DNA from 3 places in the Streptomyces durmitorensis genome. Region 2 is predicted to be linked to each of the others. Evidence: riboswitches for the same ligand, from Rfam matches in the RefSeq annotation. Region 2 holds a riboswitch; each other region holds the start of a gene.

Region 1 (7,354 bases), 8.4 Mb from region 2:
TCGCCGCGGTGCGGTCCGACGATCTGGAGCCCCACCGGCAGTCCGTCCGGGGTGAATCCGGCGGGCACGGACAGCGCCGGACTGCCGGTCGCGGACACCAGGTACGCCGAGCGCATCCAGTCCAGATAGTCCGCCATCGCCACCCCGTCGACCTCGGCCGGATACTCCAACTCGACGGGGAACGGCACGACTTGGCTGGTCGGCAGGACCAGGGCGTCATACCGCTCGAAGAACTCCCGCACCCGGTGGAACAGTTCGGCGTGCAGCACGGTGGCCCGCTCCAGGTCGATGCCGGTGAGCGCGCTCCCCTGCCGTACGTTGCGGACCAGGCTGGGCTTCATCCGGTCGCCGTCGGTCTCCAGGAGCGCCCCGAGCCCCAGGTGGAACTGCCAGGCGCGGAAGGTCCTGAACACCTCGTCGGCGCCGGACAGATCGGGGCACGCCTCCTCGACCGCGCACCCCAGGTCGGCGAGGACGGCGACGGCGGGCGCGAGCACGTCGGTGACCTCGCGGTCGACCGGCACCGCTCCGCCCAGGTCCGGCGACCAGGCGATCCGAAGACCCGTCAGATCCCGTGCCAGTGACCCGCCGAACGCGCTCCCCGGCGTCTCCAGGGCGATCGGCGAGCGCGGGTCGGGTCCGGCGACGACGGAGAGGAGCAGCGCCGCGTCGGCGACCGTGCGCGCCATCGGGCCCTGCACGGCCATCGTCGACCACGGTGCGGTGTCCGGCCAGCTCGGCACGCGGCCCGGCGAGGGGCGCAGGCCCACCACGTTGCAGAACGACGCGGGGTTGCGCAGCGAACCGCCCATGTCGCTGCCGTCGGCCAGGGGGTGCATGCCGCACGCGAGCGCGGCCGCCGCTCCCCCGCTGCTGCCGCCCGCCGACCGCCGGAGGTCGTACGGGTTGCGAGTGGCCCCGAAGACCGGGTTGAAGGTGTGTGAACCGGCCGCGAACTCGGGCACGTTGGTCTTGCCGATGGTGATCGCCCCGGCGGCGCGGATGCGCTCGACGATCAGCTCGTCGCGGTCCGGGACGTTGTCGGCGAGGAGCGGTGTGCCGTAGGTGGTCCGGATGCCGCGGGTGTCGTGGGTGTCCTTGTGGGCGACGGGCAGGCCGTGCAGCGGGCCGAGCGGCGCGCCGCGCGCGGTTTCCTCGTCGGCGGTGCGCGCCTCGTCGAGCGCGCGCTCGGCCGTCAGGGTCACCACGGCGTTCACGGCGCCGTTGACCTGCTCGATCCGGTTCAGGTGCGCCTGGACGACCTCGCGTGCGGACAGCTCGCGGGTGCGGATCCTGGCGGCGAGTTCGCGGGCGGTGAGCCGGACGAGCTCGGCGGCTTCGGGCACTTGCTGCGCGCCAAGGTCTTCAGGGACTCGGCGGGCTCGGTGGGCTCGGTGGGCTTCAGGACTCATACGACGCTTTCGGCTCGAACGGCTTCGGGGCGGCGGGAGACGGGTCGGGGCGGCTGACGGCTCGCGGCTGAGGTCGCGACGAGGCGGAGTATGCCCACGTCACCGCGTCGGCCATCCGGTCGCGCGCGCCGCGGCCCCCGCTTTCAGCGAGCGGCTGAAACACGTCGCAGCTGTTGACTGCGGCGGATCACGCGAACATGCTCCCCAGACGACGTTACGTACGTCCTGTACATTTTTTACAGGAAGCCTTCAGGAAGCCTCGGGGAGCAGCCGACCCCGGCAGAGGAGAGACGCGCCATGAACCGACCCTTCGCCCGCCATGTCCTGCCCGAGTTCACCGAGCGCACCAGCGCGGGGCAGCGGACCCTCGATCCGTACGCGAAGCTGCTGGAGGAGCGCATCGTCTTCCTGGGCACCCCGATCGACGACACCTCGGCCAACGACGTGATGGCGCAGTTCATGCACCTCGAACACGCGGCACCGGACCGCGACATCGCGCTCTACATCAACTCCCCCGGCGGCTCCTTCAGTGCCATGACGGCGATCTACGACACGATCCAGTTCGTCACCTGCGACGTGGAGACGACCTGCCTCGGCCAGGCGGCGTCGGCGGCAGCCGTCCTCCTTGCCGCGGGCACCCCCGGCAAGCGGTGCGCGCTGCCCGGCGCCCGCGTGCTGATCCACCAGCCCTCGATCACCGAGCCGATCCACGGCCAGGCAACCGACTTGGCGATCCAGGCCGACGAACTCCTGCGCACCCGTGCCGCACTGGAGAGGCTGCTGGTCCACCACACGGGCCAGAGCCCGGAGCGCATCGCGGCCGACATCGAGCGGGACAAGATCCTCAGCGCCCCCGAGGCCGTCGACTACGGCCTGGTGGACCGGATCATCGCGAGCCGTAAGTCGTCCCTCCGCGCCCCGGACGCGCGGTGATCAGCCGATGCTGCCACCCGAACTTCCTCCGCTGCCCGCACTCACCCGCGCCGAGGGCGAGTTGATCGACCGGTATCTCGAAGTGGTCGATCTGGTGGGCCGGATCAACCCCGCCCGCGCCTCGGACACCTACGGCGGACTGCGCGCCGCCCAGGCCCTGGTCGGCAGCGCGACCGCCCTGCGGGAGGCGCTCACGCTGATGCACCAGCGGGGCGAGAGCGCCGTGTGTGCGCCGACGTTGGCCCGAGCGCTGCGTGTGCTCGACGGGGAGCGTCGTGCGGAACGAGTCACCGTGCCGCCTCCGTCGGCGTCCTGAGCACCCGTCACCCCGGCATCCCGAGCCCGAACCGTCCGGGGCCGGTCTCAAACGAACCAAACGGGCTACCTCGTTCGGCGTAGACGATCGTCGTTATTTGAGACGTCTTCGGTTGCGTCAGATGTGTACGCGAGTGCCGGAATTACTCGTTCCGGTGCTGGTCGAACGATCGTCGGAGTGCCCGGCCCGATCTCGAATCCGACCTTGTCCACCCGAACGGTTCAGCCGTGAGGAGCCTCACAAAACACCGTTTCGGCTCGGAATTCGACCCCTTGACGGGTCAAGATCCCTTCCGACGACAAGCCCCCGCCACAGCGGCGGGGCGGTCCGGGCGGACGCCGAGTCCTGCCGCCGCCCGGATGACCGGTCGACATCGGTGCATCGGCAGGAGTGGAGGACCCAGGCATGACGGGTCGGTCCGGAAGGTCCGGACGCCGACCCTTGGGGTGAAGCCGCACAGCGCGGCCGGGCAACTTCGCCAGCCCGAATCCGACAGGTCATCCTTCACAGGCGGTTGACGAAGGGTTGCGCATGACCGCGCTGAATCATGTTCCGTCGCTGCTCACCAGGGCCGGTTCCGTATCGGCCCTCACGCTCGCCGTCGTAGGCGGCACCCTCGTGGCCCCAGGGCTCACGTCGGAAGCCGAGGCCGCGACACACGGGACCAAAGCGCTCAAGATCGCTGCCTCCAAGAAGGGCTCTCCGTACGGATACGGGGCCGCGGGGCCGAACCGGTTCGACTGCTCGGGCCTGACGCTCTACTCGTTCAAGCGCACGGGCAAGAAGCTGCCGCGCACCGCCGCGCAGCAGTACAACAAGACCCGCCACGTCTCGGCGTCGAAGCGCTCCCGCGGCGACCTGGTCTTCTTCCACTCCGGGCGGAGCGTCTACCACGTCGGCATCTACGCCGGGAAGGGCAAGATCTGGCACGCGCCCAAGAGGGGGACCGTCGTGCGCCTCGAGAAGATCTGGACGAAGAGCGTCTCGTACGGCCGGGTGCGCTGACAGCCCGTCACCGACCGTCGACCGCAGACCTGTCGGAGGGCGGCGGCGGCCTCACGGCCGCTGCCGCCGCTCGACCGGCCCTCCGCTCGACCGGCCCTCCGCTCGACCGGCCCTCCGTTCGGCGCGCCCGCCGGGCGTGGAGCACGTCGACGCGGATACTCGGTCGCCATGTCCGAAAACAACGGTTCCCGCTCCTCGGGCGAGTCCTCCGACGCCCGCAACGAGACGACACTCGAACGCGCCGACCGCAATTTCTCCGAGATCCTCCAGGAACTGCGCGTCACACAGGCCGGCGTGCAGATCCTCTTCGCGTTCCTGCTGACGCTCGCCTTCACCGAGCGCTTTCCCTCGCTCGACACGGTGCAGCGCACCACGTACGTGACCACGCTGCTGCTCGCGGTCCTGTCCGCCGCGCTGTTCACGGCGCCGGCCGCCGTGCACAGGTCGCTGTTCGGGCAGCACTCCAAGCCGCGGATCGTGCGGGTCTCGTCCCGTCTCGCCGGCATCGGCATGGCGGTCCTGGTGTTCGCGCTCGCCGGTTCCGTGCTCCTGGTCGTGGACGTGGCCGTGGGCCGCACCGGCGGGATCATCGCGAGCGCGGGCACGCTGGTGGTGTGCGCGGGCCTGTGGGGCCTGCTGCCCGTTCTGCTGCGCGGCGCGGGCAAGGGCCGGGACCCGGAATCGGACACCGGCGCGTCGGACGACGTCAGGCCATCAGGGCCTCGGTGAGGAGCACCAGGCCGAGGACGCTCAGCGCGACGCCCGTGCCGCCCTCGATCGCGCGGGCCGTACGCGGCCTGCGCAGCCGGCGGCCAAGACGGTCCACCAGGAGCGCGACGACCGGGAACCACACCAGGGCAAGCGCCACGATGATCGACGCGAGCAGCAGTGTCCTCGGCATCGCGGGGCTGCCCGCGGGCACGAACTGGGGAAGGACGCTGAGGAAGGTGATGGGCGCCTTGGGGTTGAGGGCGTTGGTGAAAAAGCCCTGCCGCAGGCTGCCCCCGGCCGCCGGCTGTTCCGCGCCGTCCGGCACCCCGAAACTCGCCAGGGGCCGCGCCGCCGACCGCAGCGCGCGATACCCGAGGTACAGCACATAGGCACCGCCGAGGACCTGGAGCGCCCGGAACAGCGTGGGAACCGCCGTGAGGACCGCGGCGACCCCGGCCACCGCGAGCGCCGTGTGCACCAGGAGCCCGCCCGCGACACCGATCGCGCAGGTGACCCCGGCGCGGCGGGAGGCGAGGGAGTTGCGCACCACGACGGCGAAGTCGGCGCCCGGCATGGCGACCATGCCCGCGGCGACGCCGGTGAAGGCGACCAGTTGAGCGTCCATGGCCGCCAGCCTGCCGTTCTTCTGCCTTCAGCGGGTATGTGGAATATCCTGGGTCTGCCTTAAGCAGGCGTTTAGCCCCACGCCGCCGGACAGCCCCACCGCCCGTCGGCTCCTGCACCGGGAGACACCATGTACGACCCGACGCGGCTCGCCGCACTGGTGGCGGTCTCCGAGGCCGGGTCGATCACTCGCGCGGCCGAGCGCCTCGGATACACCGTGCCCGCCCTCTCCCAGCAGCTGGCCAAGCTCGAACGGGAGGCGGGCACCGCGCTCCTGGTCCGGCACCACCGCGGGGCGCGGCTGACCGGCGCGGGCGAGCTGCTGCTCGCGCGGGCGCGCCGGGTCCTTGACGAGATGGAGCAGGCCCGGCACGAACTGGCCCAGCTGGCGGGCCTGTCCGGCGGCAGGCTGCGCGTGGGGACCTTCACCACCGCCGGGATCCATCTGGTGCCGCCCGCGCTGACCGCGTTCCGCCGCGCCCATCCGGACGTCGATCTGACGGTACGGGGCTATGAACCGCCGCTCGGTGTCGCGGCCGTGGCGGCGGGCCATGTCGACCTGGCGCTCACGCACACGTACGAGCCCGCGGATCCGGTGGCGCTGCCCGCGTCCGTGACCGCGGAGCCGATCCTGGTCGAGGAGCTGGTCCTGGTGACCTCGCCCGGCCACGCGCTGGCGAGCGCGTCGTCGCGGCTGCCCCTGACCGAACTCGCCGGACAGCCGCTGATCAGCATGGCGCCGACGCATCCGCCACGCCAGGGCGTGGAGTCCGCGCTCTTCCGGGCCGGGGCGACACCTGCGGTCCTGGTCGAGACTCCGGGATACGCGCTGGTGTGCGCGCTGGTCAGCGCCGGGCTCGGCGTCGCCGTCGTACCGGAGATGGTGGCGAGGACGGCGGCCACCCCGGTGGGGGTCAGGCCCCTGGAGCCGGGGGATCTGCGCCGCACGATCTCGGTCGTCCACCGCACCGACGAGTCGCACCCCGCGGCGGACACCTTCAGGGCCCTGCTCCGTGGCGCCTTCGGACGCTCACCGGGGTGAGGGCGAGGAGGCCGCTGTCCCGCCGCGGACCGGCGCGGTCCACGGCAGCGCGATCCAGACCGTCTTGCCGCCCTCGGGGGTGGGCGTGACCGAGAGCCTGCCGCCACACTCCATGGTCAGCCAGCGGATGATCACCAGGCCTCGGCCGTTGTCCTGCTGGACGGCTGCGGGCAGCCGCTTGGGGTAGCGGGGGTGGCTGTCGGTGACGCCGATGCGCAGCTGCTCCTCCCGGTCCAGCTCGATGTCCACCGTGAAGGTGGGTGACTCGCCCCGGGTGTGCTGGACGGCGTTCGTGGCGAGTTCGGAGACGATGAGCCGGACCGTGTCGGCCACTTCGGTATCACCTGGCAGGCCCCACTCGCCGAGGATGTTCGAGACGAACTTCCGGGCCGCGGAGACCGAGGCAGGAGCGCTCGGCAGGGTGACGGATGCTTCCTGAAGGTCTGCCATGGCGACGTGTCCCTTTCCCACCGGGGCTCGGCTCCGACTCGTAGCGGAAGGCACGAGGACAGTCCCGGAATGGTGCTTCGCGCCAGCCTGCCACTCTTGGGGTGCTCAGAGGTGGCCATCCACCAAGATGTGCATATATCTGTCGCTCGAAGCGGTGAACTCTGCTACGAGAGACCGTATTTGGGCGGCAGGCCGACGCTTCCTCTACTGTCGCCGGGAAGAGGGCGGAGTGAGGCCGAAAAAGGAGGCTCCGTCCGAAAGGAGACGGACATGCGGTACGGTCCCGCGGTGCGCCGAAGGAAACTCGGCGCCGAACTGCGTGCACTGCGCACGCACGCCGGGCTCACCAGTGGCCAGGCGGCGGACCGGGTCGGCTGGCATCAGTCGAAGGTGAGCCGGATCGAGACGGGGCGTAGCAGCGTCAAGGCGGCCGACGTACGCCTGCTGCTCGAGGCGTACGAGGTGCGGGACCCCCGACTGCGCCAGTTGCTGGTGGCGCTGGCGGGCTCGGACGACGACGGCGGACGCCGCCACTGGTGGCACGCCTACCGCGAGCTGCTGCCGCCCGCCTACCGCGACTTCATCAGCCTGGAGTCACAGGCCTGTCGGATGCGCACCCTGGAGACCACCGTCGTGCCCGGCCTGCTGCAGACGCCGGACTACGCGCGTGCGGTGACGCGGGCCGCCCTTGACGGACTGCCGGAGGAACAGGTGGACACGCTGGTCGAGGTGCGTCTGGCGCGTCAGGACGTGCTGCGCGCGGCTCCGCCGCTGCGACTGAGCGTGATCCTGGACGAGGCGGTGCTGCACCGGCCGGTGGGCGGGAATCATGTGCTCGCGGGTCAGTTGAAACGGTTACTG
Region 2 (7,354 bases):
AGTCGCGCCGCGCCCGCCGTATCCCCTTGCCACGCTCACGAGCCGTATGGGCCGCTGTCCTCGGCTGGTCGGCCCTCAACGCGCTGGTCCTCGCCGCCGCCGGGGACCGGCTGCCCTTCAACTGGCCGTCGAGCACCGGGCGAACAACCACCGACCATTTACTGGAAGCCAACATCGGACTCGTCGAGGTTCTGCTTCTGATGGCCCTCGTCCGGCTGCTCACCCGCCACCGCCGGCGCCCGGACATCGCCGCCCGAGCCCCCGAGCGCACCCAGGCCCTGCGCGAGACTCTCCTGCTGCTGGCCTACGGAGCCGCCGGGCTCGCCCTCGGACACATCCTCGCCCGCTCACTCGGCTGGCACCCCTTCGGTTTCCACCTCGCGGGCACGCTCTACGGAACCCACGAGCAGGTCACCGCGGCGGAGGCTGTCACCTGGGCGCTCTACAACGTGGTCGTGTACGCCCTCCTGCCCCTGCTGTACTTCCGCCGCTACACGGCCGAACGGCTCTGTCTGCGCTCCTGTGACCGCGCGGCCGACGCCGTCCTGATCACCACCGTCCTCCTGGTCGAGTCGGCGGTGCAGTTCCTGGTGCTCAAACCCGAGATCCTCGACCTCGGCGGCCGCCAACTCCTCCTGGGCGTGCCGCTGACCTTCACGCTCTACCTCGTGGGGGCGGTGCTCCCGGCCATGATCTTCATCTACGCGATCCTGCTGCCCCGCATACTCCGTCTCACCGGCTCGACCCCGGCGACCGTGATCCTGTGCGGCCTGGCCTATGCCGTCTTCCACCTCTGGGATGCCTGGACACGGTTCGGCTCACCCGGCGACGCAGTGCTGTCGGCGGCCTTCCTGCTCCTGACCTACTTCGCCCCCGGCATGATGAAGGCGGTGCTCACCCTGCGCACCGGCAATGCCTGGGTCCACGTGTGGGCGTACCACGCCCTGGCCCCGCACACCCTGGCCGACGCCCGGCACGTGGTGCACATCTTCCGCGTCTGAGCTCGAAGGACGAGTCGGACCAGCCGTCCGGGGGATGTGCTGTGCGCATGTCGCGCGGCCCGCGGGCATCCTGTTGAACAGCTCTTTCAACTCTCCGGTAGCGTCACCCCATGAGCCATCCGCACCCCGAGCTGAAGCCTGCCCCGCCGCTGCCCAAGGGAGGCCTGCGGGTTGTCGCCCTGGGCGGCCTGGGCGAGATCGGCCGCAACATGACCGTCTTCGAGCACGCCGGCAAGCTGCTCATCGTCGACTGCGGCGTGCTGTTCCCCGAGGAGAACCAGCCCGGCGTCGACGTCATTCTTCCCGACTTCACCTCGATCCGGGACCGCCTTGACGACGTCGTGGCCGTGGTCCTCACACACGGCCACGAAGACCACATCGGCGGCGTGCCCTACCTGCTGCGCGAACGGTCCGACATCCCCGTCGTCGGGTCGAAGCTGACACTTGCCTTCCTTGAGGCCAAGCTCAAGGAACACAACATCCGGCCGCGCACGGTGCGGGTGCGGGAGGGGGACCGGCGCGGATTCGGGCCCTTCGACTGCGAATTCGTGGCGGTCAACCACTCCATCCCCGACGGGCTCGCCGTCGCCATCCGCACGGGTGCCGGGATGGTGCTCCACACCGGTGACTTCAAGATGGACCAGTTCCCGCTCGACGACCGCATCACCGACCTGCGCGCCTTCGCGCGGCTCGGCGAGGAGGGCGTAGACCTCTTCCTCACCGACTCCACCAATGCCGAGGTGCCGGGCTTCACCACATCCGAGCGCGAGCTCAACCCCGCGATCGAGCAGGTCCTGCGCACCGCGCCGCGGCGGGTCATCGTCTCCAGCTTCGCCAGCCATGTGCACCGTATCCAGCAGGTGCTCGACGCCGCCCACCAGCACGGCCGCAAGGTCGCCTTCGTGGGCCGCTCGATGGTCCGCAACATGGGCATCGCCCGCGACCTGGGCTATCTGAACGTTCCCTCGGGCCTGGTCGTCAGCATGAAGGAGTTGGAGAAGCTCCCCGACCACCGGATCACCCTGGTGTGCACCGGATCCCAGGGCGAGCCGATGGCCGCGCTGTCGCGGATGGCCAATCGCGACCATGTGATCCGCATCGGAAAGGGAGACACCGTTCTCCTCGCAAGCTCCCTGATTCCCGGCAACGAGACGGCGATCTACCGAGTGATCAACGGGCTGACCCGTTGGGGCGCGAACGTCGTCCACAAGGGCAACGCCAAGGTGCACGTCTCGGGGCACGCCAGCGCGGGTGAGCTCGTCTACTGCTACAACATCGTCAAGCCCCGCAACGTCATGCCCGTCCATGGCGAGTGGAAGCACCTGAAGGCCAACGCCGACCTCGCCATCCGTACCGGCGTCGACCCCGACCGTGTCGTCATCGCCGAGGACGGCGTCGTCGTCGACCTCGTCGACGGCCGCGCCTCCATCACCGGCAAGGTGCCCGCGGGCTACGTCTACGTGGACGGGATGACCGTCGGCGGTGTCAACGAAGCCTCGCTGAAGGACCGGCTCACGCTGGCCGAGGAGGGCGTCGTCACCGTGGTCGCCATCGTCGATGCCGACACGGGCGCGCTCGCCGAGGCCCCCGATTTCCTGGCCCGCGGCTTCGTCCACGACGAGACCACCTTCGAGTCCGTCATCCCGGTGATCGAGAAGACTCTGGCAACCGCCGCCGAGGAAGGGGTCGGCGACGCCCACCAGCTGGAGCAGCTCATCGCTCGGGCCGTGGCGAACTGGGCGTACCGCACACACCGCCGCAGGCCCCTGATCATCCCGGTCATCATCGACGCCTGAGCGAGCCATACTCTTGGCCGTCGTCGTCGGCCGTACGAGCGTCATGAGCGGGGGAGTTCAATGAGCGGGGAGAAGGGCGGGGGTCTCACGGGCCGGGCCGCCGTGGAAGAGCGGTTCCGGCAGGACTGGGGGCTCGAACTGCCGGAATCGATCTTCCAGTTCTGGGAGTTCCTGGGATCTCTCGGCCCGGACGGGGAGCGGGCGCTCCAGGACCTGGACGTGAGCCCGGTCGGCATCCTGGACCTGTTCGCGGACCCGGGTCTGCGGCCGAGGGACGGCATCGACGTCCGGGTGCACGGTCGCTACTACCGCGATCCGCCGGAGTTCGTGACCTTCCTGCACGGCGGCTCCGACGGTCTGCACCACGGCCTGTGGTTCGACGACGGCCGCACCTGCAGTGGTGTCGCCTCCTACTACAACAACGACGGCGGCGGCATCGACACGCGTGCCAAGACCCCGCTCGAAGCGGTGCGGGCGATCCTCGAACGCTGCTGGCGCGACCTCGACGACGACGTGCAGGACGACGACGAGGTGTCGGCCCGGCGCTCGCGCCTGGGCCTGCTGCGCGATGCGCTGACCGCCGTCGAGACGGGTGAGCGCACCGAGACGGGCCTCGCCTACTCCAGGGCGTACGACACGGCCGTCCCGCCCGTGGACCCCGACCGGATCACCACGCTCGACGGCGCGGGCGCACTCGCGTCGGGCGATTCCGCGCTGGGCCGCCCTGCCCACAACGGGGCCGACGAGTACAAGTTCGCGACGTACATGTACGGCATGTTCGACGACGCCGAGGCTCTGGGGGAGTCCCTGGACGAAGCCCGCCGCCGCTGCTCGGCGGGCGACCCGACGGAGGCCCTTCTGCTGGGCCGCGACCTGCACTGGGCCTCCGCGGGCGACCCGGAGCGCGAGGCGCTGGCGAACGAACTCCTCGTCACGGCCTATCGCGCGCTGGGCCGCCCCGGGCTCGCGCAGACGGCGGACGCCCACCATCGGCACCGTTCTCTGCCGCAGGTGGACGTCCTGGAGACGAACAGGGATCAGGTCTAGTACGGGCCGTTCACGTTGTCGATCGAGCCGTACCGGTCGGCCGCGTAGTTGCAGGCGGCGGTGATGTTGGCGACCGGGTCGAAGCTGTCCAGCGACGTCCCGGGCACGTGGTACGCGGAGAACGTGGGGGCGATGACCTGCAGGAGCCCCTTGGAGGGAGTTCCGGCGGTGGCGTTGGAGTCCCAGTTGTTGATGGCCAGCGGGTTGCCGGAGGACTCGCGCATGACGTTGCGGTGGATGCCCTCGTAGGAGCCGGGGATGCCGCGCTCGGCCATGATGTCGAGCGACTCCTTGATCCAGCCGTCGAGGTTGTTGGCGTAGGACTTCTTCGCCGGGGCGGCTGCGGGCTCGACCGCGTCCTTGCGCTCGGAGCGGTCCGCCCGCTCGCCGGATGCCTTGGAGGGCTTGCCCGAGTCCTCCTTGTCGAGGGTGAGCCGGACACCGGGGCGAATCAGCTTCGGGTCGTCGCCGAGGGCGCTGCGGTTGTCCTCGTACAGCTTCTTCCAGCTGCCGCTCACGGAGTGCTCTCGGGCGATCTTGGAGAGGGTGTCGCCCGCGACGACGACGTAGGTCTTCGGGGCCGCGGCGGGCTTGGCGGCCGCGGCCGCCTCCGCCGCGCCGGCGGTGGTCGCGCCGAGCACCGGGAGAACGAGCACGGCCCCGCCCGTCCCTGCGGCGGCGATACCCCGGGTGAGCGAGCTGGACTTGGGACGGCGGTGCTTTCCCTTTGCAGGCATGACGAATTTCCTCTCCGTCGCCTACGAGGTGAGCTGTCGGGTTCGGACGGGAGGTGTCCGGTCGCACTGCAAAGGCGACTTCACCCCGAGCCGTTCCGGAATCCGGATCGGCGGCTTACCTGGGTCCCCCGCTCCTGCCGGGCGTATGTGAGTGGGTGGAGGGTTTCCGGACAGCGGCAGGATTCGGCGTTCCATCCGGATTGACGGTGACGTTAGGCGAGAAAGACCGGACAGAACAAGGCCAGAATTCAAATAGAAATGTGCGAGGCTCCGGCCGCCGGTGACCGGAGCCTGTTGCCCTCTTTGATCGAAAACCCCAACTTTCTTTGCGTGGAACGGAAATGTGCTCACCGGCTCCCGCTGGCGCGGCCGCCGGTGTGACCCGTTTCACTGAATTGGGGACACCTGCATATACTCCGTCAATGGCATAAAGGAGTGGCTTTCTAACTCAAAGATGGACATATTGCGGATGCTGCTCTTCGTGCCAAAAGCGGGCGTATCGCCATCAATGACATCCTGATCGCCCCAGGTGGGGGCCGACGGCGGTTCATGGGCGGGTGGTGATCGGCCGTCGCTTCCGTGGTCTATTTCCGTTTGGCCAAACGCCGTTGGGGCGGCCCCAAGGAGGGGCCGCCCCAACGGCGTGCAGTGGCACAGGTGTTAATGCTTGCCGATGTCCTTGGTCTTTTCCTTGGCCTCGCGCGCGTCGCCCTTCATCTGCAGGGCGTGACCCTTGGCGGTGAGGCTTTCATTGCCCACCGCGCGTCCGATGGCCTGCGCGGCTGCGCCGCCGGCCTGTTCGGTCTTCGCCTTGGCCTTCTCGTTGGCGGTCATGGTCCGCTCACGCTCCCTTGGCATCGACGTCATGTGCTGTCGGTACGTCTGGCCGCTCAGCTGTCCGCCAAACATCGTGACCGCGATCGGGATCGGATCCCTTCAACCAATGCGGGAAACAGGCATCTTGTGTGTTTGCGTGGCGGGGATGGGAGCACACGGTCGTCTGGAGGTTGATAACAATGGTTCCCCTTATCGTGGTACTTCTTCTGGCCCTGCTCCTCTTCGGTGCGGGATTCGCGCTGAAGGCGTTGTGGTGGGTCGCGGTCATCCTGCTGGTGGTGTGGCTGCTCGGCTTCGTGATCAGGCCCGCTGCAAGCGGCGGCCGCAAGGGCCGCTGGTACAGATGGTGACGCGCACCTGAATGCGACAACACGGTGACGCGCACCTGAGTGCGACAACGCGGTGACGCGCATCTGAGTGCGCCAACCCAGAGCGGCGCGGCGCCACGGGCGGTGGCGTGCGTGCCTGAGGGTGGGCCCGGCCTGGGACGGCCGGGCCCACCCCTTCGCCGTTTTCCGGCACGCTCCCTCGCTACGCCGAAGACCGTGCTCCCAGCCGTCCGTTGGCCCGGGGCGACGCGGTGCGTGGCCTGGGGGTCAGGGCCGCGCGCAGCGCCGGGGCGAGGACATGGCGGGCCTCGGACGGGGTGAGGCTGGCGGGAGTGGGGAGCGGGTTGAGGTAGCGGGTGTAGATCAGGCCGCCGAGGATCGTCGTCACGGCGGTGGCGCGGGCGGTCGCGTCCTGGCCGCCGAGAAATTCAACAAGCCGGGCCAGCAACTCGCGTTCCAGGTATTCACGGATCACCTCGGCGGCCTCGTCGCCCTGGGCGGTGAGCGTCAGGAAATCGGCGTCCTCCCACAGCCCCGTCACCGCGTCGATCAGACGCTCGGGAAGGGTGGTCGGGTCGCCGCCGAGGACATGGTCCACCGTCAGCGCGTTGGCGCACTGGAACTGCATCACATCCGCGAACAGCCCCTTCTTCGAGCCGAAGTGGTAGGAGATCAGCGCCGGATCGACTCCGGCGGCTCCTGCCACCGCGCGCAGAGTGGTGCGCCGGTAGCCGCGCTCCAAGAACAGCGCACGGGCGGCCGAGACGATCGACTCACGGGTCGGCGGATTGCCGCGGGGACGGCCTCGCGTGCGGGCTGGAGCAGAGGCTTCGTTATTCATCAGCGTTGAGCCTGCGCACACGGATCGGGACAGTCAAGGGCATTCCAGGAACCCACGAAGGGATGTCCCGACACCATGCGCATCGCAGTCGTCGGCGCCAACGGACCGACCGGCCGCCACCTCACCGACCAAGCCATCGCCGCCGGCCACGAGGTCGTCGCCGTGACCCGCCGCCCCGGCTCACTCACCCCGCGACCCGCCCTCACCGTGGCCGTCGCCGACGCCACCGACCCGGCAGCCGTCGACGCCGCGATCGGCGGGACGGATGCCGTCCTCTCCGCGCTGGGCGCACGATTCAGCAAGGAGGCCGTCACCACGTACTCGGCGAGCGCCAAGGCCATCACCGAGGCCATGGCGGGCCACGGCATCAAGCGCCTGCTCGCCGTCAGCTCCAGCATCGCCGACCCGAACTGGCGCCCCGCCGGCGCGCACTTCTTCAACCACGTGCTCGACCCACTGGTGAACCGACGGCTCGGCCGCACCCTCCACGAGGACATGCGCCGCATGGAAGCCGTGATCCGGGAGACCGACCTCGACTGGACCCTCGTCCGGCCGTCGGGCCTCTTCGAGCACTCCGTCGTCACGGATTACCACACGGCCGACACCAGCGCGGACGGCGTCTTCACCGCACGCACCGACCTCGCGGCGAGCATGCTGCGCGAGCTGGAGGAGCGGGAGTACGTCCACCGGGCCATGGGTGTGATCACCACGGCCGTGAAGCCGAACATCGCCAAGCTGATCTGGAACGAAGGCGTGAAGAAGAAGT
Region 3 (7,354 bases), 3.8 Mb from region 2:
CGCGGGGCCTTTCGACCCCCTCGACGGCCGCTCAGACGCTACATGACGCGCTCAGGCGATCGACCAGCCGATGCCGTCGAGGATGTCGTGCTCGCTGACGACGACCTCCCGGGCCCCGGTCCTTTCCATGATCGAAAGAAGCACGAGCGCGCCCGAGACGATGACGTCCACGCGCCCCGGATGCATCACCGGGATCGCGGCGCGCTCGTCGTGCGTGGCCCGGCTCAGGCGTCCGACGATCTCGCTGACCCGCTCGTACGAGACACGGGAGTGGTGGATCGCCTCGGAGTCGTACGCGTCGAGGCCGAGCGCGACGGCGGACACGGTGGTCACCGAGCCCGCGAGGCCGACCAGGGTCCGCGCCTCGCGGATCGGCACGGTCTCCTCCGCGAGGTCGAGCGCGGCCTCGATGTCGGCGCGTACGGCGTCCAGTTCGGCGGGAGCGGGCGGGTCGGTGCGGATGTGCCGCTCCGTGAGGCGCACGCAGCCGATGTCGACGGAGCGGGCGGCACGGACGTGGTCCTCGCCGACGACGAACTCCGTGGAGCCGCCGCCGATGTCCACGACGAGGTAGGGCTTGGCGAGGTGGTCGCTGCCCGCCAGCTCCTTCGTCGCGCCCGTGAAGGAGAACTCGGCCTCCTGGTCACCGCTGATGACCTCCGGCTCGACGCCGAGGATGTCCAGGACGCCGCGTACGAAGTCGTCGCGGTTCTCGGCGTCACGGGAGGCGGAGGTCGCCACGAAGCGGAGGCGTTCGGCGCCGTGGGACTTGATGACCTCGGCGTACTCGCGGCAGGCCGCGAAGGTGCGTTCCAGGGCCTCCGGAGCCAGACGGCCCGTCTTGTCGACGCCTTGGCCGAGGCGGACGATGGTCATCCTGCGGTCCAGGTCGACGAGTTCGCCTGTCTGCGGGTCCGCGTCTGCCACGAGCAGGCGGATCGAGTTCGTGCCGCAGTCGATGGCAGCTACGCGGGTCACTCTGGGGGCTCCTCAGTTGAATCGGTACTCGGCAGCTCGGCAGCTCGGCAACGAGGACGCCGACCTACTCCTCCGGCAGGGACACGCACGCGCCCTTGCGCCACCACTCCGGGAGCATCGCGATCGCCTCGTCGCCCAGGGGGTTCACTCCGGGGCCCGCGGCCAGGGAGTGGCCGACCAGGACGTGCAGGCACTTCACGCGGTCCGGCATGCCGCCCGCACTCGGGAAGCCCTCCAGGACCTCGATCGCGTCGCGGCGCGCGATGTAGTCCTCGTGCGCCGCGCGGTACGCGGCGGCGAGCTCCGGGTCCGTCGCGAGGCGCTCGGTCATCTCCTTCATGACGCCGTTCGCCTCCAGCGTGCCGATCGCGGAGGCCGCGCGGGGGCACGTCAGGTAGTACGTCGTCGGGAACGGCGTCCCGTCCGGAAGGCGCGGCGCCGTCTCGACGACGTCCGGCTGCCCGCACGGGCAGCGGTGGGCGATGGCCCGCAGGCCGCGCGGCGGGCGGCCGAGCTGCTGCTTGAAGGCCTCGACGTCGGCGTCGGTGGGCTCGGTGCGCGGGGTGGTCGGCGGGGGCGTTTCCATGCCTGTCTTTCGATCGGTTCCGTAGAAGTTCTGTGGGGCTCGGACTCGGATGTCAGAGGTTCTGATGTCGCTCAGTCGTCGTCGTCCGGGCGGTCGGCCTTGTCGACGCCGTCCCAGACGTTCGAGTACCAGGGCCTGGCGGCCGCCCCCTGGTCGGTGTGCTGCTTCTTCGCCGCCTCGGGGTCGACCACCGTGAAGCCGGTCTCGCCCGGCATCACATAGTGCAGCCGGTCCCGGATGCGCTGCTCCGCGTACTCGTCGTCCCGCCAGCGGGCCTTCTCGTCCCGCAGCTTCTCGACGTTCTCGCGGCGCTCGGCCTGCTCCTTGCGCTGATCGGCGATCTCCGCGCGCTGGGAGACGTACTGCCTTATCGGGTAGGCGAGCGCGACGACCAGCGAGCAGAGCACGAGCGCCAGGAGCGCGGCGCGTCCCGTGAGCCGGGAGCGGCGGGCCTGGCGCTTGGTCTGGGAGCGGTAGACACGCTCCGCGGTCTGTTCGCCGAGCAGCCGCAGCCTGGTCGCGGTGGAGAACCGGTCCCGGTCCTTCACGGCCATGTCCCCGCCTCCCGTTCACACGCGCGTACGTCCCCGCACACGGTACGGGACCGAGTACGGGGACGTACGTAACTACAGCGTGGCTACGGCTCAGCCCTTGCTGTGCCTATTAGTCCGCAAAGCGGAACCGCGGGAAGGCGCTGCGACCGGCGTAGACGGCCGCGTCGTCGAGGATCTCCTCGATGCGGAGCAGCTGGTTGTACTTGGCGACGCGCTCGGAGCGGGCCGGGGCGCCGGTCTTGATCTGGCCGCAGTTGGTGGCGACGGCGAGGTCGGCGATGGTGACGTCCTCGGTCTCACCGGAGCGGTGCGACATCATGCACTTGAAGCCGCTGCGCTGGGCCATCTCGACGGCGTCGAGGGTCTCGGTCAGCGAACCGATCTGGTTGACCTTCACCAGGAGGGCGTTGGCCGACTTCTCCTCGATGCCACGGGCCAGGCGCTCCGGGTTGGTGACGAACAGGTCGTCGCCCACGAGCTGGACCTTCTCGCCGAGCTTCTCGGTGATGACGTTCCAGCCGGCCCAGTCGTCCTCGAACAGCGGGTCCTCGATGGAGACGAGCGGGTACGCGGCGACGAGCTCCTCGTAGTACTCGGTCATCTCGGCGGCCGAGCGGGACTTGCCCTCGAACTCGTACTTGCCGTCCTTGTAGAACTCGGACGCGGCGACGTCGAGCGCGAGCGCGACCTGCTCGCCGGGGACGTAACCGGCCTGCTTGATGGCCTCGAGGATGAGGTCGAGCGCGGCGCGGTTGGAGTCCAGGTTCGGGGCGAAGCCGCCCTCGTCGCCCAGGCCGGTGGAGAGGCCCTTGTCCTTCAGGACCTTCTTCAGCGTGTGGTAGACCTCGGTGCCCCAGCGCAGGGCCTCGGAGAACGACTCGGCGCCGATCGGCGCGATCATGAACTCCTGGATGTCGACGTTCGAGTCGGCGTGCGACCCGCCGTTCAGGATGTTCATCATCGGAACGGGCAGCAGGTGCGCGTTCGGGCCGCCGAGGTAGCGGAAGAGCGGGAGGTCGGAGGCCTCCGACGCGGCGTGCGCGACGGCGAGCGAGACGCCGAGGATGGCGTTGGCGCCGAGCGAGCCCTTGTTGTCGGTGGCGTCGAGGTCGAACATCGCCTGGTCGATCAGGCGCTGCTCGGTCGCGTCGTACCCGACGAGCTCCGGGCCGATCTGCTCGATGACGGCGAGGACGGCCTTCTCCACGCCCTTGCCCTGGTAACGGTTGGGGTCACCGTCACGGAGTTCGATGGCCTCGAAAGCACCGGTGGAAGCACCGGACGGAACGGCGGCACGACCCGTGCTGCCGTCGTCGAGGCCGACCTCGACCTCGACCGTGGGGTTGCCTCGGGAGTCCAGGATTTCCCGGGCTACGACGACGTCGATGGACGGCACGAGCATCTCCTTCTGGGATGTGACGCGGGTACGCGGGGCGTTGGCCTCGCGGACACGAGCCTAACCGGCTCCCGGGCAACAGCCAGCCGAGCGACCGTCCTGTGGACAAACCGAGAGCAAAAAGTTTCCGAACGGAACAAAGCGGTGCGGACAAAAAAGAACCCCGCCCCGGTGCGTACGGGGGATACGCGCACCGGGACGGGGTGGACCCGTGGGGACGGGGGTGGGCGGGCGGCGCCTCCGCCGAAGCGCCGCCGCTCAGCTCTCAGCGCTTAGCTGAGGTGGAGCTGCTGGCCCGGGTAGATCATGTCGGCGTTGTCGATGATGTCGCCGTTGAGCTTGTACACCTTGTGCCAGCCGCCCTTGACGTCCTTCGCCTCGGCGATCTTGGAGAGGGTGTCACCCTTCTTGACCTTGTACTCGCCGTCGCCCTTCTTGACCTTCTTGCCGGTCGGGGTCTCGACGGTCTTCTTGGACTCGGTCTTGGGGGCCTCGGCCTTCGGAGCGGCCTGCTGCGGCTGCTCGGTCTGGGCGCTGGGCTGGCTCTTCGGCTGCTCCTGGGGCTGGGTCTGCTGCGGGGCGCTCTCCTGCGCACCGCCACCCTCGTTGGAGGCGCCCGAGAGGCCGACGCCGCAGCTCGGCCAGGCACCCTTGCCCTGACCCGCGAGGACCTTCTCGCCGATCTCGATCTGCTGGGCCTTGGAGGCCTTGTCGGCGGTGGGCGCGTACTTCGTACCGCCGTACGCGGCCCAGGTGGAGGACGAGAACTGCAGTCCGCCCGTGTAGCCGTTGCCGGTGTTGATGGACCAGTTGCCGCCCGACTCGCACTGGGCGACGGCGTCCCACTCGGAGTTGGTCGCGGCGGAGGCCGAGCCGGCCGCCATCAGCGGGGCGGCGACCGCTACACCGGTGACGCCGGCGAGCGTGGCGACACGGGTGGCCTTGGACGGGCGGCGGTGCTTGCCCTTGCTGGAAAACAGCATGAGTGATCCCCTCACCGACGCCTGCGAGGTGAGCTGTCGGGTTCGGGCCGATGAAGTTGCCCGGCCGCGCTTCCTGAGCGCGGCTTAACCCCTAGCCGTTCCCGTCCGTCTCTTCGCATCGCTCTCGCGATGCTGAACGGCCGGGCCCGGCGGAAACCTTGGTTCCCCCGCTCCTGCCTACGGCGCTTACGCGACGACTGTTCCCGAACGGCCGTTGGCAGGACTCGGCGTACCGACCGGCGGGGCCCGCTGTGGCGAGCGGTCACGACCGTAGACATGCGATCGGCCGAAACTCAAAGACGATCAGGGCTTCTGAGACCCATCTCTCACTTGCGCCAATTGGGACATCAAGCGCAAAGCGACTCGCCAACTACCCCTACTTTTCGCCCAAATCGAGGCTCTGACCGGGAAGGATGAGATCGGGGTCGGAGCCGACCGACTTCTCGTTCTCCTCGTACAGCTCGGCCCACCCGCCCTTCACGTCGAGGTCGTCCGCGATGCCCCAGAGGCTGTCTCCGGAGCGGACCGTGTACGTCCCGTCGGAGCCGTCCTTCTGACGCTCGTCGCCACGGGACGCGTGCCGGCCCGAACCCTCGCGGGTGGCGCCGTCGGAGGCCTTGTCGTCCGCGCTGCCGCCGCGGTGGCGGCCCTCACCCTCACCGGCGGGGGTGCCGGGGGCGGGTGAAGCCTCGTCGTTCTGACCGGACTTGCCCGAGTCGCCGGACTCATCCGACTCACCCGACTTGCCCGGCTCACCCGACTCGTCGTGATTCTTGTCTCGCGTCTCGTCGTCGGCGTCGGGCTTCTCGGAAGGCTTCGCCGAGGGCTTGTCCGAAGACTTGGTGTCGTCCGAGGGATCGGCCGACTCGCTCGGCGACGCACTCGGCTCGCCCGTCTCGGCCGACTCACCGTCACCGGGCTCGGTCGACTCCGACGGCTCGTCCGACGGCACCGTGGTGATCGGGGCGCCGGGGTCGACGTCGGCGGCGGCGCCGTCCTGGGTGAGACCGGCGATCGGCGCGCAGCTGGGCCAGGCGCTGATCCCCTGGTCGTCAAGAACCTTCTCGGCGACGGAGATCTGCTGCGAACGGCTGGCCTGGTCGGCGCTCGGCGCGAAGTCGAGGCCGCCGTACTCCTCCCAGACCTGCTGCGAGAGCTGGAGCCCGCCGTAGTAGCCGTTGCCGGCGTCCGCGCTCCAGGATCCGCCGCTCTCGCACTCCGCGAGCTTGTCCCACGTGGCGGTGTCCGCCGCGCTCGCACTGGTGGCGCCGAGCAGCGGGATGGCGATGGCCGATCCTGCGACTCCTGCCGCGACGATCAGGGCCGGGGCCTGGCGGGGGCGTCGGTGACGACCATTGCCGGAGATCATGCGGTTGCCTTTCGCGTGACTGGAGCGACGACTGCGGCACGGGATGCCGAGTCGTCGGTGAACGTAGCGGCAGTCGAACGCTTGTCACAAGTCGATGCAGCGGAGATCACGTGAAAGTCACAGTCTTGACGGTCCGTCAGCTAAACGTCGTTTCCGGGGTCGAATCTTTGCTCTGCTGTGCGGGTGTGAACTCCACGGGCAGCGTGCGGAGTCCGCGCATGATGAGCCCGCCGCGCCATCTCAAATCACCAGGTTCCACCGCGAGTCGCAGGTCAGGGAGGCGCCGCAGAAGAGTCGCGAGGGCGGCCTGCCCTTCGAGCCGGGCGAGCGGCGCACCGAGACAGTAATGAATGCCATGGCCGTAGCCGAGGTGTTGGTTGTCGCGCCGGGAGAGGTCGAGCGTGTCCGGCCGGTCGAAGCGTTCGGGGTCACGATCGGCGGCGGCGAGGACGACGAGGACGGGGTCGCCGGCGGCGATGTCCTCCCCTCCGATGGTCAGCGGCTCGGTGGCGAACCGCCACGTGGCGAGTTCGACGGGACCGTCGAAGCGGAGGAGCTCCTCAAGACCGGTCTCCAGGAGGCCGGTGTCGCCGTCCCTGAGGGAGCCCTGGAGCCGCTCGCGCTGCTCGGGGTGGGTGAGGAGGGCGTAGGTGCCGTTGCCGATGAGATTGACGGTGGTCTCGAACCCGGCGAAGAGAAGGATGAAGGCCATCGCGGCGGCCTCGTTCTCGGTGAGGTGCTCACCGTGGTCCGAGGCGCGGATGAGCCCGGAGATGAGGTCGTCGCCGGGTTCGAGGCGCTTGCGGTGGATCAGCTCGGCGAGGTACCCGCGCATCTTCTTCACCGACCGGGCGACACCGCCCCTGGGCCCTCCGCCGTGGCGGATCATCATCCCCGCCCAGTCACGGAAGTCGTCCTGGTCCTCGCGGGGCACGCCGAGCAGGTCGCAGATGGCGTAGATGGGGAGGGGGAAGGCGAAGTCGTGGATGAGGTCGGCTTCCCCCTTCTCCGCGAACTGGTCGATGAGCCGGTCGGTCAACTCCTGGACGCGGGGCGCGAATTCGGCGATACGGCGGGGCGTGAAGGCCTTGGAGACGAGGCGGCGCAGGCGGGTGTGGTCCGGCGGGTCGATGTTGAGCAGGTGCGTCATCAGGTTCGCGCTGCGTTCGCCCGGGATGCCGGTCTTGCTCTTCGCGTGCGCGGGCTCGCCGTGATGGGCGGGGTTCTTGCTGAGCCGCTGGTCGGCGAGCGCCTGCTTGGCGTCGACGTACCGGGTGACCAGCCAGGCCTCCACACCGCTGGGCAGCCGGGTCCTGTGCACGGGGGCGTGCTCGCGGAGCCAGGCATAGGCGGGGTAGGGGTCGGTGGCGAACTCCCACGTGAAGAGCTCTGGCCCCTGGGCCTCGTCTGACCCCTGGGCCTCGGGCGGGGCCCCTGCGGGGCAGGCCGCGGGGGTGGCCTCTGTGGGGGACGGCTCTGCGGGGGCGG

What was found. Region 2 has a riboswitch for cyclic di-AMP ahead of M4V62_RS41600 (transglycosylase SLT domain-containing protein). Riboswitches for the same ligand answer to the same signal wherever they lie in the genome.
Region 1: linked by a shared signal. The riboswitch ahead of M4V62_RS04925 (C40 family peptidase) and the one ahead of M4V62_RS41600 (transglycosylase SLT domain-containing protein) in region 2 are both predicted to bind cyclic di-AMP.
Region 3: linked by a shared signal. The riboswitch ahead of M4V62_RS25065 (transglycosylase family protein) and the one ahead of M4V62_RS41600 (transglycosylase SLT domain-containing protein) in region 2 are both predicted to bind cyclic di-AMP.

The regions. Positions count from the first base shown of each region.
Region 1 covers NZ_CP097289.1:1,033,540-1,040,893, forward strand. The annotation lists gene M4V62_RS04910 (amidase) at 1-1,346, opposite strand, end outside; gene M4V62_RS04915 (ATP-dependent Clp protease proteolytic subunit) at 1,710-2,345, shown strand; gene M4V62_RS04920 (hypothetical protein) at 2,353-2,661, shown strand; cyclic di-AMP (ydaO/yuaA leader) riboswitch at 3,026-3,189, shown strand; gene M4V62_RS04925 (C40 family peptidase) at 3,193-3,666, shown strand; gene M4V62_RS04930 (DUF6328 family protein) at 3,835-4,395, shown strand; gene M4V62_RS04935 (LysE family translocator) at 4,373-5,002, opposite strand; gene M4V62_RS04940 (LysR family transcriptional regulator) at 5,132-6,043, shown strand; gene M4V62_RS04945 (ATP-binding protein) at 6,032-6,493, opposite strand; gene M4V62_RS04950 (helix-turn-helix domain-containing protein) at 6,764-7,354, shown strand, end outside.
Region 2 covers NZ_CP097289.1:9,395,020-9,402,373, forward strand. The annotation lists gene M4V62_RS41585 (hypothetical protein) at 1-1,001, shown strand, start outside; gene M4V62_RS41590 (ribonuclease J) at 1,112-2,797, shown strand; gene M4V62_RS41595 (ADP-ribosylation family protein) at 2,858-3,844, shown strand; gene M4V62_RS41600 (transglycosylase SLT domain-containing protein) at 3,841-4,581, opposite strand; cyclic di-AMP (ydaO/yuaA leader) riboswitch at 4,585-4,749, opposite strand; gene M4V62_RS41605 (CsbD family protein) at 5,242-5,415, opposite strand; gene M4V62_RS41610 (DUF5670 family protein) at 5,598-5,768, shown strand; gene M4V62_RS41615 (TetR/AcrR family transcriptional regulator) at 5,950-6,588, opposite strand; gene M4V62_RS41620 (NAD(P)-dependent oxidoreductase) at 6,664-7,354, shown strand, end outside; gene M4V62_RS41625 (pyridoxamine 5'-phosphate oxidase family protein) at 7,353-7,354, shown strand, end outside.
Region 3 covers NZ_CP097289.1:5,580,351-5,587,704, reverse strand. The annotation lists gene M4V62_RS25085 (Ppx/GppA phosphatase family protein) at 52-978, opposite strand; gene M4V62_RS25080 (DUF501 domain-containing protein) at 1,043-1,564, opposite strand; gene M4V62_RS25075 (FtsB family cell division protein) at 1,636-2,118, opposite strand; gene eno (phosphopyruvate hydratase) at 2,228-3,520, opposite strand; gene M4V62_RS25065 (transglycosylase family protein) at 3,787-4,497, opposite strand; cyclic di-AMP (ydaO/yuaA leader) riboswitch at 4,501-4,692, opposite strand; gene M4V62_RS25060 (LysM peptidoglycan-binding domain-containing protein) at 4,874-5,866, opposite strand; gene M4V62_RS25055 (cytochrome P450 family protein) at 6,003-7,354, opposite strand, start outside.